Regions from separate parts of the Burkholderia sp. MR1-5-21 genome, predicted to be linked through region 2. Evidence: riboswitches for the same ligand, from Rfam matches in the RefSeq annotation. Region 2 holds a riboswitch; each other region holds the start of a gene.
What was found. A riboswitch is a leader RNA that binds a small molecule or an ion and turns the genes downstream of it on or off. The one in region 2 is predicted to bind cobalamin.
Positions count from the first base shown of each region.

Region 1: linked by a shared signal. The riboswitch ahead of cobG (precorrin-3B synthase) and the one ahead of ACV229_RS13110 (TonB-dependent receptor domain-containing protein) in region 2 are both predicted to bind cobalamin.
Region 3: linked by a shared signal. The riboswitch ahead of cobA (uroporphyrinogen-III C-methyltransferase) and the one ahead of ACV229_RS13110 (TonB-dependent receptor domain-containing protein) in region 2 are both predicted to bind cobalamin.
Region 4: linked by a shared signal. The riboswitch ahead of ACV229_RS03345 (HoxN/HupN/NixA family nickel/cobalt transporter) and the one ahead of ACV229_RS13110 (TonB-dependent receptor domain-containing protein) in region 2 are both predicted to bind cobalamin.

Region 1 is NZ_JBSAXD010000002.1:119,829-123,983, reverse strand. Features, by position in the region: gene cobG (precorrin-3B synthase) at 1-1,359, opposite strand, end outside; cobalamin riboswitch at 1,428-1,619, opposite strand; gene cbiE (precorrin-6y C5,15-methyltransferase (decarboxylating) subunit CbiE) at 1,825-3,054, shown strand; gene ACV229_RS03135 (cobalt-precorrin-5B (C(1))-methyltransferase) at 3,054-4,155, shown strand, end outside.
Region 2 is NZ_JBSAXD010000008.1:30,612-34,766, reverse strand. Features, by position in the region: gene ACV229_RS13110 (TonB-dependent receptor domain-containing protein) at 1-1,464, opposite strand, end outside; cobalamin riboswitch at 1,530-1,782, opposite strand; gene ACV229_RS13105 (ATPase) at 1,949-2,299, shown strand; gene ACV229_RS13100 (cell division protein ZapA) at 2,296-2,610, shown strand; RNA gene ssrS (6S RNA) at 2,692-2,873, shown strand; gene ACV229_RS13090 (EVE domain-containing protein) at 3,164-3,625, shown strand; gene ACV229_RS13085 (SIMPL domain-containing protein) at 3,809-4,155, shown strand, end outside.
Region 3 is NZ_JBSAXD010000002.1:171,125-175,279, reverse strand. Features, by position in the region: gene ACV229_RS03370 (cobyrinate a,c-diamide synthase) at 68-1,372, opposite strand; gene cobO (cob(I)yrinic acid a,c-diamide adenosyltransferase) at 1,376-1,978, opposite strand; gene ACV229_RS03360 (cobalamin biosynthesis protein) at 2,018-2,392, opposite strand; gene cobA (uroporphyrinogen-III C-methyltransferase) at 2,392-3,126, opposite strand; cobalamin riboswitch at 3,306-3,545, opposite strand; gene ACV229_RS03350 (DUF3857 domain-containing transglutaminase family protein) at 3,631-4,155, opposite strand, start outside.
Region 4 is NZ_JBSAXD010000002.1:166,183-170,337, forward strand. Features, by position in the region: gene cobN (cobaltochelatase subunit CobN) at 1-633, opposite strand, end outside; gene cobW (cobalamin biosynthesis protein CobW) at 640-1,719, opposite strand; gene ACV229_RS03345 (HoxN/HupN/NixA family nickel/cobalt transporter) at 1,746-2,804, opposite strand; cobalamin riboswitch at 2,992-3,255, opposite strand; gene ACV229_RS03350 (DUF3857 domain-containing transglutaminase family protein) at 3,623-4,155, shown strand, end outside.

The DNA of each region.
Region 1 (4,155 bases), on a different contig from region 2:
ATCGCCCAGTCGGGCCGCGGCTTGGTCGATCGTCAAATGGCGCGCGAGCAGGGTGCCGAGGCCCGCTGCGTCGTCGCGCCGGTACAGGTCGTAGCGCGCCGGCGCGACCGCGACGAGCGTGTGCTCCGCGGCGCGCGGCAGCGCGCAGTGGCGCTCGCAGCCGGTCAGGTGCGCGTCGAGCGCATGCCCGACGCGTTCGGCCAGCGCGAGCGCATCGCGCTTCGTGTCGGCGCGCGCTTTTGCGCAGCCCGCGCTGCCCGCGCACGCGGCGAGCCGCGCGAGCGGATCGGCCGGCGACACGACGAGGCCGAGCGCGGCAAGCGCTTCGCGCACCGCGCGTGCATCGGCGGTCGCGACGCCGTGGACGAACACGCCTTGCCACGGCGTCATCGACAGCGTGCGGTCGCCGTGCGTATCGGCCAGCGCCGCGAGCGCGTCGAGCCGCGCAGCGTCGAGACGGCCGAGCGCGAACTGCGCGCCGACGCTGCAGCGGCCCGCATCGTTCGACGCATGGACGCCGAAGCGCAACGCGAAATCGGACGGCGCACGCCGCCAGTCGGAAAGCGCGGGATCGGCGGCAAGCGGAAACGGAAGGTAGGTCTGCGCGCGCTCGAGCAGTGCCCGGGCGCCGCACGTCGGGAGCAGCGCGCGCATCCGCGTCACGTCGGCCGGCGCGAGGTCGAGAAACGCGAGCAGCAGCGCGCGAACGAGCGCGACGGTTTCTTCAGGCGAAACGTCGACGACGGCGGGCGCATCGCCGCGCGCCACGGGCGGGCAGCCGGCGAGCCCGGCCGCGATGCGCGCCGCGCCGTCACCGCGGCGCCACGCGGCCAGCCAGATGTCGTGCGGATGATCGAGCGCCGCGACCGCCTCGCCGCCGTCGAGCTGGATCGCGAATTTCGGCGACAGTTCGAACCGGCGCGGCTCGCGCGCGAGCATGTCGAGCAGCGGCGCGGCCAGCGCGCGGCTGTCGATCAGCGCGGCGGGATCGCGCCCGCCAAGGGGGTTCAGCATCAGGTTGCGGACGTCGTCGCTCGCCGCGAGCGCGGCGGCATCGCCGCCGGCGTCGACGAGCGGGCCGAGCCCCGCGTCGAGCAGCGCGCGGGTGAGTGCGTCGCTCTCACCGTCGCGGATGCCGCGCAACTGAAGATTCGCGCGGTTGGTCGCTTCGATCACGCCGGAGCCGTGCGCACGCGCGACGGCCGCGATCGCGCGCGCCTGCGCCGTGTCGAGCCGGCCGCCCGGCAGCTTGATCCGGCACAGCCCGCCGTCGGCCGCGGCGACGACGCGCACGAGCCCCGGGCACGCGGACGGCCGCACGGCAGGCAAAGCGGGGGATGAATCGGGGGCGGAACTCAACGGGGCACCGGGATAGTGTCGGGCCGCGGCCAACGCATCGGTACACCCCGCCCGATGCCGGCTGGCACGCACGCACTTTCAGGCCGGCAGGTCTCCTGGCTGGCAGGTCGACGCCCGCTCCAGGCCTTCCCGGTGAAACCAGTGGCGTCGGGTGGAGGCGGACTCGCTGTCTACAGTTGCGGGGGCAGCCACAGCGGCGCGGCACGCGCCCTGTGTTCCCTCTTCGGCCCCGAAGGGGCACCGGCGAACGAACGCCGTAGGATACCCGATTTTGCAGGGGGTTCGCGACGCCCGCCGACCCGCCTGCGAACGGTGCAGTTCCGGGCGTCCGGTCCGTGCCGGCCCGCAGGTGAAACGCGCGGTGGAACACGGTACCATGCCGTCTTTCGCAACGCGGACGGACGCGCCGGCGGCTTCACGGCCGCCTGCGGCGACACGATGGAATCGAACGATGGGGAAGGGTGCATGACGGCGTGGCTGACGGTGGTGGGCATCGGCGACGACGGTTTCGCGGGGCTCGGGCGCAGCGCGCGCCGCGCATTGCTCGACGCGACGCTCGTCGTCGGCGCGCCGCGGCACCTCGACATGCTGCCCGCGCGGCTGCGCGCTGTGCGCGAACCGTGGCCGTCGCCGTTCGATCTCGCGGGCGTGCTCGCGCGGCGCCATTCCCCGGTCTGCGTGCTCGCGAGCGGCGACCCGATGCTGTTCGGCGTCGGCGCGACGCTCGCGCGCCAGCTTTCGCCTGGCGAATGGCGCGTGCTGCCCGCGCCGTCGTCGCTGTCGCTGGCCGCGGCGCGCCTCGGCTGGGCGCTGCAGGACGTCGGCGCCGTGTCGCTGGTCGGCCGGCCGCTCGCGACGCTCGCGCGGCATCTGCTGCCCGGGCGGCGCCTGTTCGTGCTGAGCGCGGACGGCCGCACGCCCGCCGCGGTCGCAGCGGAACTGGCCGCACGCGGCTTCGGGCCGAGCCGGATCAGCGTGTTCGAACATCTGGGCGGCCCGCTCGAGCGCCGCATCGACGGGCTCGCGCACGACTGGTCCGTCGACGAAACCGCGGCGCTGAACCTCGTTGCGCTCGACTGCCGCATGGCGCCCGATGCGCCGCGGCGCGCGCTGACGCCCGGTTTGCCGGACGACGCATACCGCCACGACGGCCAGCTCACGAAGCGCGACATGCGCACGCTGACGCTCGCGCGCCTCGCGCCCGCGCCCGACGAACGGCTTTGGGACGTCGGTGCCGGATGCGGGTCGATCGGCATCGAATGGATGCGCGCGCATCCGTCGTGCCAGGCGATCGCGATCGAGTCGCATGCGGAGCGGCAGCGCTTCATCGAACACAATCGCGACGCGCTCGGCGTGCCGGGGCTGCAGCTCGTCGCCGGGCGCGCGCCCGATGCGCTCGCGGGGCTCGCCGCGCCCGACGCGATCTTCATCGGCGGCGGCGTGACCGTGCCGGGCGTGCTCGATGCATGCTGGTCGGCGCTGAAACCCGGTGGCCGGCTCGTCGCGAATGCCGTCACGCTGCAAGGTGAAATGGCGCTCGCCGTATGGCGCGACGGGCACGGCGGCACGCTCACGCGCGTGTCGCTCGCGCAAGCCGAGCCGCTCGGCCGCTTCGACAGCTGGCGGCAGGCGCTGCCGGTCACGCTGTACGACGTGCGCAAACCCGCGCCGGACGACACGAACCCCGCGACGTGATGCGCGACGAAACGCCCGAACAGCCCGCACCGCTGCGCTTCGGCTATACGACCGGGAGCTGCGCGACCGCGACGTCGCTCGCCGCCGCGCGTCTGCTGCTCGCCGGCATCGCGGACGACGCGGTCGAGATCGTGTTGCCGAAAGGCCAGCGCGTGATGATGCGCCTCGAGTTCTGCCGGATCATCGGAAACAGCGCGGAAGACGGCGCGGAACGTGCTGCGGAAGCCGGCACAATCAAGGACGCCGGCGACGATCCGGACGTCACGCATGGCGCGCTGGTGTTCGCGCGCGTCGCGCTCGCGGCGGCGCCCGGCGCGCGCTTCCATGCGGGGCCCGGCGTCGGCACGGTCACGCGTGCGGGGCTCACGCTGCCGGTCGGGGAACCGGCGATCAACCCGGTGCCGCGCCAGATGATGACGACGCACCTGACCGCGCTCGCGGCCGAGCACGGCTATGCGGGCGGCTTCGACGTGACGATCGGCGTCGAGGGCGGCGAGGCGCTCGCGCTGAAGACGATGAACCCGCGGCTCGGCATCGTCGGCGGACTGTCGATCCTCGGCACGACCGGCATCGTGCGGCCGTTCTCGTGCTCCGCGTATATCGCGTCGATCCACCAGGGCATCGACGTCGCGCGCGCGAACGGAGTCGGCCATATCGCCGCCTGCACGGGCAACGCAAGCGAGGACGCGATGCGTGCGCACTATCACCTGCCGGACATGGCGCTGATCGAGATGGGGGATTTCGCGGGCGCGGTGCTGAAGCACCTGCGGCGCGCGCCGATTGCGCGCGTCTCCATGTGCGGCGGCTTCGGCAAGCTCAGCAAGCTTGCCGGCGGTCATCTTGACCTGCACAGCCGCCATTCGAGCATCGACCTGCCGCTGCTCGCGCAATGGGCGGCCGAGGCCGGCGCGAGCGACGCGCTGCAGGCCGCGATGCGCGCGGCGAACACGAGCCAGGAAGCGCTGAAGCTCGCGCACGCGGACGGCGTGCCGCTCGGCGACATCGTGTGCGCGCATGCGCTGCGTGTCGCCCGCGACATCGTGCCCGCGTCGGTCGCGCTCGAGATGTTCGCGATCGACCGGCAGGGCCGCTTCGTCGGAG
Region 2 (4,155 bases):
GCGCGTCTGGAACGCGGTGAGGCGCACCACACCCACCGCGTTCGACGCATATTGCAGCGCGGCCTCGACCGAATGGCTGCGCTCGGGCTGGATCGACGGATTCCCGGCGATCGGGTAATAGAGGTCGTTGAAGCTCGGCGCGCGGAACGCATCCGAATAGCTGGCGGTGATTTTCCAGCGATCGGTGAGGTCGAGACCATAGCCCAGATAGTACGAGTTCGCGCCGCCGAAATCCGAATACTGGTCGCGCCGCAGGCTCGCCTGGAACTGCTGGCGGCCGATGCGTCCCGTGTAGCCGAGCCAGCCGGAATTCACGTGGCGTTGCGGCGCCGAATACACGTTCGACATGAACTGCTGGTCGAGCCGCTCATAGCCAGCCTGGATCATGTGGTCGGGCGCGATCCGGAAATCGTTCTGCCACGTGTACTGGCGGTTGTCGGAATTGAAGTGGTCAGTGTAGACGCCGTTCAGCTCCGTCTGGCTGCGGTCGTTGCCGGTCGCGACGCTGACATGCGTGGTCCACCAGTCGAACAGCTTGCCGTTCGCGAACACGCGTGCCTGCTGCACGCGCGAGTACAGGGTGTTCAGGTCGGTCGGCACGCCGAACGCGTTGTCGTAGCTGTTGTTGCCGTTCGACTGCAAGTACGTGATGCCCGCATCCCAGCGATCGTCGAAGCGATGCCGCAGCGATGCGGTGACGCTCTCGTTCAGGTAGCCGTTCGCATTCGGGTTCGCATTCGGCTGCTTCGCCGGATCGAGCGCGGAAAAGCCGTTGTCCTTGTTGCGCGCGATCGACACGCTGAAGGTCGTCTTGCCGTCGGCGTCGAGCCGGCCCGACACGCCCGCCTGCTGCGTCTGCGTGCCGTAGCTGCCGAGGCCGACCGCGAAATTGAAACGCGGCGGATGATTGCCGCCTTCCTTCGTGAACACCTGCACGACACCGCCGATCGCGCCAGAGCCGTACAGCGACGACACGTTGCCGTTCACGACCTCGACCCGCTCGATCTGGTCGAGCGGCAACTGGCTCAGCTGCGCGGCGCCGAGGCTCGCGGAATCGACGCGCACGCCGTCGATCAGCACGAGCGATTGCGTCGATTGCGCGCCACGCAAGAACAGCGTCGCGCTCGCGCCGGGGCCGCCGTTGCGCACGATCTGCGCGCCTGGTGCGAACGCGAGCAGCGTCGGCAGGTCGGCGCCCGGATGCGCAGCGATGTCCTGCGCGTCGAACACGGTCGTTTGCGGAATCGCATCGGCGAGGGCCTGCGGCGCGCGCCGCGCGGTGACGACGACCGGCGCGAGCAGCTGCGCGCCGGTATTCTGTCCGGTCTGCGCGCCGGCAGCGGGTGTGCCAGGTATGGCGGGTACGGCCGGTGCAGCGGCATCGGCAGCAACGGTCTGGGCCGTGGCGGCGAGCGGCAGCCCGCATAGCGCGCCGAGCGCGGTGCGGGCGATTGGGGTCAGCATCGAAGACATCCTGTGAACGGCTGCGCGCCCCGCTTCCCCGCAGGCCGCGCGTCATGAAGCCCGCGCACGGGCTCCCCGCCTCGGCCGGTATCCGGGCTGGCGGCACACCGGCTCGCCTTCCCGCGCTTTCATGCGCAGTGGCCTGCGCTCGCATGCGAACCGCACACGCCGAGCGCACCCGAGCCGGCCTGCATCGTTCGATGCGGCCGCTTACCGTTGCGGGGGCAGCGCAGGTTGGCCGCTCCTGGCGGAGCCGGCGCCCTGCTTCCCGTTTAACCGCGCGTCGTACGCGCGAGCACCGAGGCGGCGCCAGTTTAGGAGCGGGCCACGGGAGCGTCAAGAAAGCGGTCGGCACGCACGCGAAACCGGCCCCTGTCTCGCCAATTCGCGGCAAGAAGCAGGGGTGTTACGACTGGAAACGTTACAGATGTCGGAATGCGCGTTATTCCGCGCTAAAATGCTGGGTCTTTAGAGGACGCAGCAGATGCTCAACGAACTCGAAACCCTATCTCAAAATATTGGCCGACTGATTGCACTGAACCAGCGCTATCACTCGGAACGGCTCGCGCTCGAAGAGCAAGTCGCGCAATTGCGCGCGGAAGCAGACACGGTGCGCGCGGAGCTCGCGCAATTGCGCGAGGAGCGCAATGCGCTCGCGGCCGAACGCGACACGCTGTCGGCAAAGATCGACGACGCCCAGGTGAAACTGAACGCGATTCTCGAGAAGCTGCCGCGCTCGAAGAGCGTGGCGGAAGCCGACAACCAGCTCGACCTGCTCGATACACAGGCGCGCGCCGATAGCGACGACGCGGCCAGCCACGGAGAACACGCATGAGCACCAAGCAGATCGAAGTCTCGATTCTCGGCCAGGCCTATCGGCTCGCCTGTTCGGCCGAGACCGAAGCGGCGCTGCTCGAGGCTGTCGCGCGTGTCGACGCGGAAATGACGAAGATCCGCTCGAACAGCTCGGTGCGCGGCACCGATCGCATCGCAGTGATGGCGGCGCTGTCGCTCGCGTCCGAACTGCTGCGACTGCAAACGAGCGTGCGTCACGGTGAAGCATTTCCGGCGGAAGAAATCCGGCGTACAATGCGCCAGATGAACGAAAAGCTCGGTGCGGTGCTCGCACAGCACGAGACGCAGTAACCTCGAATCGATGTGTCGATTCCCCTTGATCTCCGGGGTCAACGGTGGTCAAATTGGACACAACGATTCACAGTTCAGTCAGCTTCCCTGCCTGGTTCGCCAAGGTCATATATTCCTTGAACCAATGCCATGTGCACGGTTGCGGAAATTTGTAGCACGGGCGCGCGCGTCACTCTGTCTGATGTACCCGAAGTGCTGCTAACTGCGACCAATTCTGAACCCTAGGTTCAGGATGCCGGCCTAGCGGCTAAGGCGGGGGCCTATCCAACGGCACCGGGTCTCACCCGGTGCCGTTTCCTTTTCCAGGGTCTGTTTGCATACGGAACGCACATGCGAATGCCCGAAATCGCTCGCAGGGCAAGAAGTGAGGAGCGCCGTTTGGCCAAGCCAAACAAGCGACGAGCGACGCCGCCATGCGGGCGATTTCGGGCATTCCCGTGGAATGGATTTTTAAGTTTGGGGTTGCCACGAGAACGGCCGTTCTCGTGGCAACGCATGCGCGTTCCGTATGCAAACAGACCCTGACTGCCTCTTTCTGCGTCGATCACGATCCATGCAATACTGGCTGATGAAGTCCGAACCGGACGAAGCGAGCATCGACGATCTCGCGAACGCACCGCAGCGCACGCTGCCCTGGACCGGCGTGCGCAACTATCAGGCGCGCAATTTCATGCGCGACACGATGAAGCTCGGCGACGGCGTGCTGTTCTATCACTCGAGCTGCCCCGAGCCTGGCATCGCGGGCCTCGCCGAAGTGTCGTCGACACCCTACCCCGATCCCACGCAGTTCGATCCGAAGAGTCCCTATTACGATCCGAAGTCGACGCAGGAAACACCGCGCTGGCTGCTCGTCGACGTTCGCTTCGTGAAGAAGGCGTCGCTCGTGCCGCTCGCGGCGCTGCGCGAATACGACGAGCTCGCCGACATGCGCGTGCTTGCAAAAGGCAACCGGCTGTCGATCACGCCCGTCACGCGCGCCGAATGGCGCTTCATCACCGAACGGCTGATGAAGTAAGCGCGGGCGTGCAAACGTCAAATTTGGTCAGCATGCGCGTCCCGTGCGGAACTCGCCGGCGCGTCGCCCGGCCTAAGCAACCGCGACCGGCCGATCCGGCCGGCTGTCGTTTTTTCCTCGCGCGGTCCGCCCGCGTCGCGCACGCGCGATCCGCGTGCGCGCCCTCGCACAAGGAGTCCAACAATGACGAAGAAATCCGCACTCGCGCTGTCCCTGATGCTTGCCGCTGCCGTGCCCGCCGCGCTGGCGCTCGCCCCGGCCACCGCGCAGGCCCAGTCTGTCAGCCCGCACTTCCCGCAGCCGTCGGGCGTGCTGTCGCTGTCGTCGCAGGCGAGCAGCGAAGTGCCGCAGGACATCATCCATATCACGCTGTTCTATGAAGAGCAGGCGAAGGATCCGGGCAGCCTGACGTCCCAGCTGAACCAGCGCGCCGACGCCGCGCTCGCACAAGCGAAGAGCGTGTCCGGCGTGACCGCGCATACGGGCGCGTTCTCCGTCTATCCGAGCACCGATCGCGACGGCAAGATCTC
Region 3 (4,155 bases), on a different contig from region 2:
GCGCGGTGATTCCGGGGCAGCGCCTCGTTCCGCATGTGATCCGCTCGTTCGCGGACGCGTCCTTCCCTCAAAACGCGTCACCGTCGAACAACGCTGCCGCCGCAAGCGGATTCGACGGCCAGTACATGTGCATGTAGGTCGCGACGATCGATCCCGTCCGATAAACCGCCTCGCCGCTGCCTGAATTGCCGTCCGGGCGGACAGCCGCCGCGACCGGCGCAAGCGGCGTGTCGAGCCGCGAATAGTGGAACGTATGCCCGCGCATCGGCCCGGCGCGCGTGTCGAGCTGCTGCATCCCCAATGCCGCGAAGCGGCGCTGCATCGTTGCGTGGCCGGGCAGCAGGCCGAGCATCGGCGTCGCTGCACCGTCCACGTCGGTCAACGATTCGCACAGATACACCATCCCGCCGCATTCGGCGACGATCGGCTTGCCGGCCGATGCATGCGCGCAGATCGTCCGCGCGCTCGTCACGTTCGCCGCGAGCGTCGCCGCATGCAGTTCCGGATAGCCACCCGGCAGGAACAGTGCGTCGCAATCGCCGGGGACGGGCTCGTCGGCAAGCGGCGAGAAGAACCGCAACTGCGCGCCGAGCGCTTCGAGCAGTGCGAGATTCGCCGGATAGATGAACGAGAACGCGACATCGCGTGCGATCGCGATGCGCTTGCCCGCCAGCACGTGCGGCAGCGGCGCGATGTCGTCCGGCGCCGCGAACGCGACGGCGGGCGGCAGTTCGGCCAGTGCGGTCTGCGCGAGTGCGTCGGCCGCGCGGTCGAGCCGCGCGTCGAGGTCGTCGATGTCGTGCGGTTGATGCAGCCCGAGATGACGCTCGGGCAACGCGATGCCCGCGTCGGCCGGCACGTGGCCGAGCCAGCGCAGGTCGCCGGGCAGCGCTTGCTGCAGCAATTCGGCATGACGCGCGGAACCGACGCGGTTCGCGAGCACGCCGTGGAACGGCAAGCCTTCACGAAAATGCGCAAGGCCGAATGCGATCGCCGCGAAGGTCTGCGCCATCGATTTCGCGGAAATCACCGTGACGACCGGCACGCCGAATGCCGCTGCGAGATCCGCGCTGCTCGGCGTGCCGTCGAACAGCCCCATCACGCCTTCGATCAGGATCAGGTCGGCGTCGCGCGCCGCATCGGCGAGCAGCGTGCGGCAGCCGGCTTCACCGACCATGCCGAGGTCGAGCGCATGCACGGGCGCGCCGCTCGCGCGTTCGAGCAGCATCGGATCGAGAAAATCCGGCCCGGTCTTGAACACGCGCACGCGGCGGCCGAGCCGGCGATGCAGCCGCGCGAGACCGGCCGTCACCGACGTCTTGCCCTGGCCGGACGCGGGCGCGCTGACGAAGAGCGCAGGGCAGGCGCGCATCGCTCAGAACTCCACGCCGCGCTGCGCCTTCACGCCCTGTTCCTTGTACGGATGCTTGACGAGCCGCATCTCGGTGACGAGGTCGGCGGCTTCGACGAGCGCATCGGGCGCGTGCCGGCCGGTCACGACGACATGCAGCGAAGCGGGGCGGGCCGCGAGCGTCGCGAGCACTTCGTCGAGCGGCAGGTATTCGTACTTGAGCACGGTGTTCAGCTCGTCGAGGATCACCATCTGGTAGTCGCCGCTTTCGATCATCCGGCGCGCTTCGTCCCAGCCCTTGCGCGCGGTCGCGATGTCGGCGTCGCGGTTCTGCGTGTTCCACGTATAGCCGTCACCCATCGTCACGAAGTCGCACTGCGCGACCGCGCCGAGGAAATCGCGTTCGGACGTATGCAGCGCGCCCTTGATGAACTGCACGACGCCGAGCCGCATCCCGTGGCCGAGCACGCGCACGGCCATGCCGAACGCGGCCGTGCTCTTGCCCTTGCCGTTGCCGGTGTTGACGATCAGCAGGCCCTTTTCGTTGACGGCGGCGGCCTGCTTCTTCTCGTGGCCGGCGCGGCGGCGTTCGGTCATCCGCTGATGCGCTTCGGGATCGGTTTTCATCGGAGTTCGTCCTGTCGTAACAAAGGGTTCAAAGCGGGATCACAGCGGGCCGGCGAGCGCGACCGTCACGCCGTCCCGTGCGAGTTTCGGGCCGAGTAGCCGGCCGCGCGGCGCGGCGAGCCGCGCGCACGGCTCCGCGATGCCCGCCACGCCGAAGCGGGCGAGCGCGGCCGCCGACGGCTCGCTCGCCGCGAGTTCGGGATGCGCGGCGAGCTGCGCCGCGCCGAACGCGACGAGCGGCCAGCCGCGCCGTGCGCACAGCGTGCGCAGCGCGCGTGCGCTGGATTTTTCGGCGAGCGTCGCGACGACGGCCGGCTGCGCGTCCGGATGCCGCGCGAGCGCCGCGCGGACCGCGGCGTCGAGCTGCGCGGCGCTGACGCCCGCGCGAAAGCCGAGACCGAGCGCGACCTGCATCACGCAGGCTCCGGCGCTGTGCCGCCCGCCAGCGCCGCGACGCGGCCGATCACGACGATCGCGGGCGAGCCGATGCCGGCTGTGCCGACTGTCGAGACGACGGTCGCGAGCGTCGCCAGTGCGTGACGCTGCGCAGGCCGCGTCGCCGATTCGATCGCCGCGCACGGCGTGTCGTCCGGCAGGCCGCCGGCCTGCAGCGCGGCGACGATCGCGCCGAGGCGGCGGATGCCCATATAGATCACGAGCGTCATCCGGGTGGCGGCGAGCGCTGACCAGTCGGGCTCGTCGTCGCCCGCGCCGTGCCCGGTCACGAAAATCACGCCCTGCGCGTCGCCGCGATGCGTGACCGGAATGCCGAGCGCGGCCGGCGCGGCGATGCCGGCCGTGATGCCGTTCACGACCTCGACCGGAAACCCCGCTGCGCCGAGCGCGATCAGCTCCTCGCCGCCACGGCCGAACACGAACGGGTCGCCGCCTTTCAGGCGCGCGACGCTGCGGCCCGCGCGCAAGTGCGCGAGCATCGCGGCGACGATCGTTTCCTGCGGCGTCGATGCGTGGCCGCCGCGCTTGCCGACGTGCTCGATCAGCGCATCGGCGCGCGCATGCTGCAGGACGTCGGGATTCACGAGATCGTCGACGAGCAGCACGTCGGCCGCGCCGATCGCGCGCACGGCCTTGAGCGTCAGCAGGTCGGCGTCGCCGGGGCCGGCGCCGATCAGCCACGCGCGGCTCATCGGAGGCAGCACGGCGCGAACCGTGTCGAAGCGGGGGAAAGCGGCGAACGGACGGCGCGAAACCGGCCTGCGGAATGGCGATGCATAGCAGAATGAAAGCAGCCCGCTCGAAGCGGGCATAAGCGCACGATACGCGCACACGATCCGTCCCCCGCGGATCGGGCGTTCGGCAAGCGACTCGCTCACCCCTTGCGTCGGCCGGTATCCGGGCTGACCGCTTGCCAGGCCGCGGCCTTCCCACCCGAGGCAGGCGGGCAGTGGCATCGTGGGCGACCTGGGCGCGTGCGCTCGAAAGCGCATCGCGCGGGCGGCGTACCGTTGCGGGGACAGCACAGGCCGGGCGGACGTCCGCCTCCTGTTTCCCGTTTGACTGCATGTGCGGAATGCGCATGCGAGCACCGAACGCGGCGCATACGATAGCACAGCGCGCCGGCGCAAACGCAGGCGGGGCCGGCGCTCGCCAGCCCGCGACGGCGTGCGATGCGCGGGCCGCCGCGGTACCGGTCAGCGATACAGGATCTGCCGCTTCAGGTCCTTCGAGATGCTGCGTGCGGCGTCCGCCCACTCGGCGAGCTTCGCGCCGCTGCATACGTTGCCGCCGAGGTCGCGATCGAGCACGCGCGACACGTCGACGGTCCGGCCGTCCCGGCGATAGGTCGAGCGGTACGTGATTTCGCCGGCGCGGACGTCGACATCGGGCGGAATCGCGAGTATCTCGACGTCGGCCGGCAGCGTGATCCGGTAGCGCTCCTCGAGCCGCGTTCCGGCGCATACGCCTTCGAAACGCTTGTCCTTCTGCTGAAGGACGAAGTCGGCGAACTCGCGGATCCGCCCGAAATTCGGCAGCGACGGCACCGCGAACGCCGCAGGGCCCGGCATCAGCGACAACTGGTTCAGCGTGCCGCGCAGCGCGATCGAGAATGGCTGGTCGAGTGCGTCGAGATGATGCGGGGTCATCTGCAACTCGCCGGAAAGACCGGAGCGGCGCAGCATCTCGTCGGCAAGCCGTTTCGGCTGCACGTACCGGAA
Region 4 (4,155 bases), on a different contig from region 2:
CGCCTTGTAGAACAGGATCGCGACGACGGGCGCGCCGGGCGTCCAGCGCGGCAGCCAGTCGTCGATGCTCGCCGGGTCGCGCGCCGGGTGATACAGCGCGGCGGCCGGCAGCGGACGCGGCGGCGCCGGCTCGTCGCCGAAGCCGAGCGCGTGAAACGCGATGCTGCGCAACAGCGCTTCGGCGTTGTGCGCGCCGCCTTCGCGCAAATAGCGCCACCACAACCGGCACAGCTCGGGCGCGACGGTGCTCTTCGCGATCAGGTTCGGATCTTCCTGCAGGTCGCCCGAGAACATCGCGAGCCGTTGCCGGTGCCGCGACGCGAGCGACACGGCCTGCTCGATCCCGTACGGCCAGTACGCTTCGCCGCCGAGGTGGTCGATCACGACCGCCTTCGCGTGCTTCAGCACGTCGTCGACGTAGAAATCGACCGATGCCGGCTGGCGCAGGAACGTCACGTTCGCGAGCCGCACGCTGGGGAAACCTTCGGGCAGACGCGGCACGATGCTCGCGAGCAGCGACAGCGTCGTGTCCGCCGAGCTCAGGATCACGATTTCGGCGGGTTGCTGGTCGATCCGGACGACGCCCTGTGTATCGTCGACGAAGCCGCCCGGCGTGGTGCGCAGCAGATGCATCGTGCGTTACGCCTGTTGCGTCTCGGCCGCGAGCGCCGCGTCGAACGCGCGCTGCAGCGCGGCCGCGTCGAGGTCCTCGCCGATCAGCACGAAGCGGCTCGCGCGCGCTTCGCCGTCCTGCCAGCGGCGGTCGAAGTAGCTGTCGAAGCGGCGGCCGACGCCCTGGATCACGAGGCGCATCGGCGCGTCCGGCAGCGCGGCGAAGCCCTTCGCGCGATAGATCGTATGCGTCTCGACGACGCGCTGCAGCGCGGCGATCGTCGCGTCGCGCGAGCCCGCGTCGCCGCTGACGACCACCGAATCGAAATCGTCGTGATGATGGTCGTGATCTTCGTCGTCGGCCGAGCCGTGATGGTCGTGGCGCAGGTGAATGGTTTCCTCGGACGCCGACTCGAGCCCGAGCAGCATCGCGAGATCGAGCTCGCCGCGCGTCGCGCGGACGATCTTCACCTGCGGCGGGATCTCTTCCCGGATCGCCGCCTCGACCTGCTCGAGCTGCGCGCCGTCGACGAGGTCGGCCTTGTTGACGATCACGAGATCGGCGGACGACAGCTGGTCGGCGAACAGCTCGTGCAGCGGCGATTCGTGGTCGAGGTTCGGATCGGCGCGGCGCTGTGCGTCGACCGCCTGCGGGTTCTCGGCGAACTGGCCGCTCGCGGTGGCCGGCCCGTCGACGACGGTCACGACCGCGTCGACGGTGAAGCTGTTGCGGATCGTCGGCCAGTTGAACGCCTGCACGAGCGGCTTCGGCAGCGCGAGGCCGGACGTCTCGATCAGCACGTGGTCGATGTCCGCGCGGCGCTCGACGAGCGCCTCCATCACCGGGTAGAACTCTTCCTGCACGGTACAGCACAGGCAGCCGTTCGCGAGTTCGTAGAGCTGGCCGGACGCTTCGTCCTGCGCGTCGTCGCAGCCGATGCCGCACCCCTTCAGAATCTCGCCGTCGATGCCGAGTTCGCCGAACTCGTTGACGATCACCGCGATGCGGCGGCCCTGCGCGTGCTGCAGGATGTGGCGCATCAAGGTCGTCTTGCCGCTGCCGAGAAAGCCCGTGACGATGGTGACGGGCAGCTTGCGCATGGTCATGGAATGTCCTGTGTCGAAAAGGGAAATCAGGCGGAGATCGTCACGTCGATCTCGTCGTAGCGCTTCACGCGGTAGATCACGGCCGACACGAGCCAGCTCGCGACGAACAGCCCGATCACGAGGTAGCCGAGCATGCCGAAATGCGCGGCCGCCATCGATGCGAAGTCCCAGACGGGGCCTTGCAGCGACAGCTTGTCGGCGATGAGCGCGAGCACCTCGATGCCGCCGATCAGCGCGGCGACCAGCACGGAGACGAACGTGATCGTGATGTTGTAGTAGAGCTTGCGGATCGGCCGCACGTACGCCCAGCGGTACGCGCCCATCATCAGGATGCCGTCGGTCGTGTCGACGAGCGTCATGCCGGCAGTGAACAGCGCGGGCAGCACCATCACCGACCAGAACGACAGCCCGCCCTGCACCTGCGTCGCCGAGATGCCGAACAGCGCGATCTCGGTCGCGGTGTCGAAGCCGATCCCGAACAGGAAGCCGATCGGATACAGGTGCCAGCTGCGCGACACGAGCCGGAACAGCGGCCGGAAGATGCGCGCGAGCACGCCGCGCTTGTTCATCAGCAGGTCGAGATCCTCTTCGACGAGCGGTTCGCCGCGCTTCACCGCGCGAAACGTCCGGTACACGGAGATCAGGATCATCAGGTTCGCGGCCGCGAGCAGCAGCAGGAAAAACGCCGACACGCAGGTGCTGATCGTCCCGCCGATCGCCCGCATGCCGTCGAAGCGGGCGATCGACGCCGCCGTCAGCGCGACCACGACCGACATCACGATCACCACCGTCGAATGGCCGAGCGAAAAGAACAGGCCCGCGCCGAGCGGGCTGCGGCCCTCCTGCATCAGCTTGCGCGTGACGTTGTCGATCGCCGCGATATGGTCGGCGTCGACCGCGTGGCGCAGGCCGAACACGTATGCGAGCAGCGCGGTGCCGAGCAGCACCGGCTGGCCGTGGAAGGCGATGAACGCCCAGATCCACGCGCCGACGTTGAACGCGATCAGCAACGAATAGATGGCGATGATCTTGCCGCGCAGCCCGGACGGGCTGTCGTTGAACAGGCGGGAAAACGAGTCGAGCATGGTGCTCCCTTGCGAACGGTCGACATGGTGAATGCCAACACGGCCGGCACCGGATGCCCGGGCCCGCACATGCCCCGGATGCTCGACCGGCCTGCGCGAAACGCACAGCGGGTCGGGAAACGGGAAACGCTCGGATGCCGGACGCACTGCGGCTGCGGCCGTGGACAATGCGCCGCATCCCCGCGGCGCTGAACCCCTCGTCTCGGCCGGTATCCGGGCTGACGAACACGCCACTTCGCCTTCCCGGACGCACGAGGCGTCCAGTGGCAGTCGTCCGCATGCGGGTGGCATGCGGCGAAGCGGCGCTGCTTCGCGCGTGGCGTGAAGCGTTCGCTTACCGTTGCGGGGGCAGCACAGGTTGGCGCGGCTGCGATGCAGGCTCGCTCCCTGTTTCCCGTTTAACTGCGCGCGCCGGAGGGTGCGCGCGAGCACCGAAACGCGTGCGAGTGTAGGTGGAGCGGGCGGGAGCGTCAAGGCGGCGGGGACGGCTGCAGCGGCGATCCGACGTTCCGGTCCCCGGAGAACCGGCGTGCGCAATTGACAGTCGTTCAAACTGCCGCCCGGGAAGCCGGGTCGACTGCGTGCGGCACCGGACGGTATCCGGCCGCCGTGCAGCCGCCCGCCGAATACTCAGACAATTGACGCCACTGAGCGGCTTGGATAGGGTCGATCCGGTGTTCGCGCCGCTGCCGAAGGCCGATACGGGGGAAACCGGCCGGCAGGCCCGGTCGTCATTTTCATCCTCTTCGTTTTTCTCATTCAGGCTCATCCAGGCTTTCGCAGCCGGCGTCACCAACCTTCCAACCACGGGGACCGACATGACTCTCTCGCGTATTGCCCACTACGGCATCGCGGCGCTGCTGCTCAAGATTTCGCCTGCTTTCGCCGCCGACTACCAGGTCGAGCGACTCGACAACACGATCAGGGTCGACGCATCCGGCAAGCGCACCGCACAGGTCGATCTGTCGATCAAGCTGCTGACGGACGCGGCGATCGCCCGCTTCGGCCAGTACGTGCTGCCGTACAACGCGCAGCTTCAGACGCTCGCCGTCAACACCGCACAGACGGTGCACGCCGACGGCTCGACGGTGCCGGTCGATGTCCAGCACGGCATCTTCGACCGGCCGGCGCCCGTCACGGTCGCGGCGCCGCAATTCAGCGCCGAGCACCTGCGCATCGTCGCGTTTCCCGCGCTCGCGAAAGGCGACTCGATCCGGCTTTCGTACACGCTGACCGACACGGATACGCTGTTCCCCGGCAAATTCAGCGTGCAGCTCGCGTTTCCACCGATCGAGGACTACCGCGCCGCGAACGTCACGCTCGACACGCCGGCCGGCATGGCTGTCGCGAT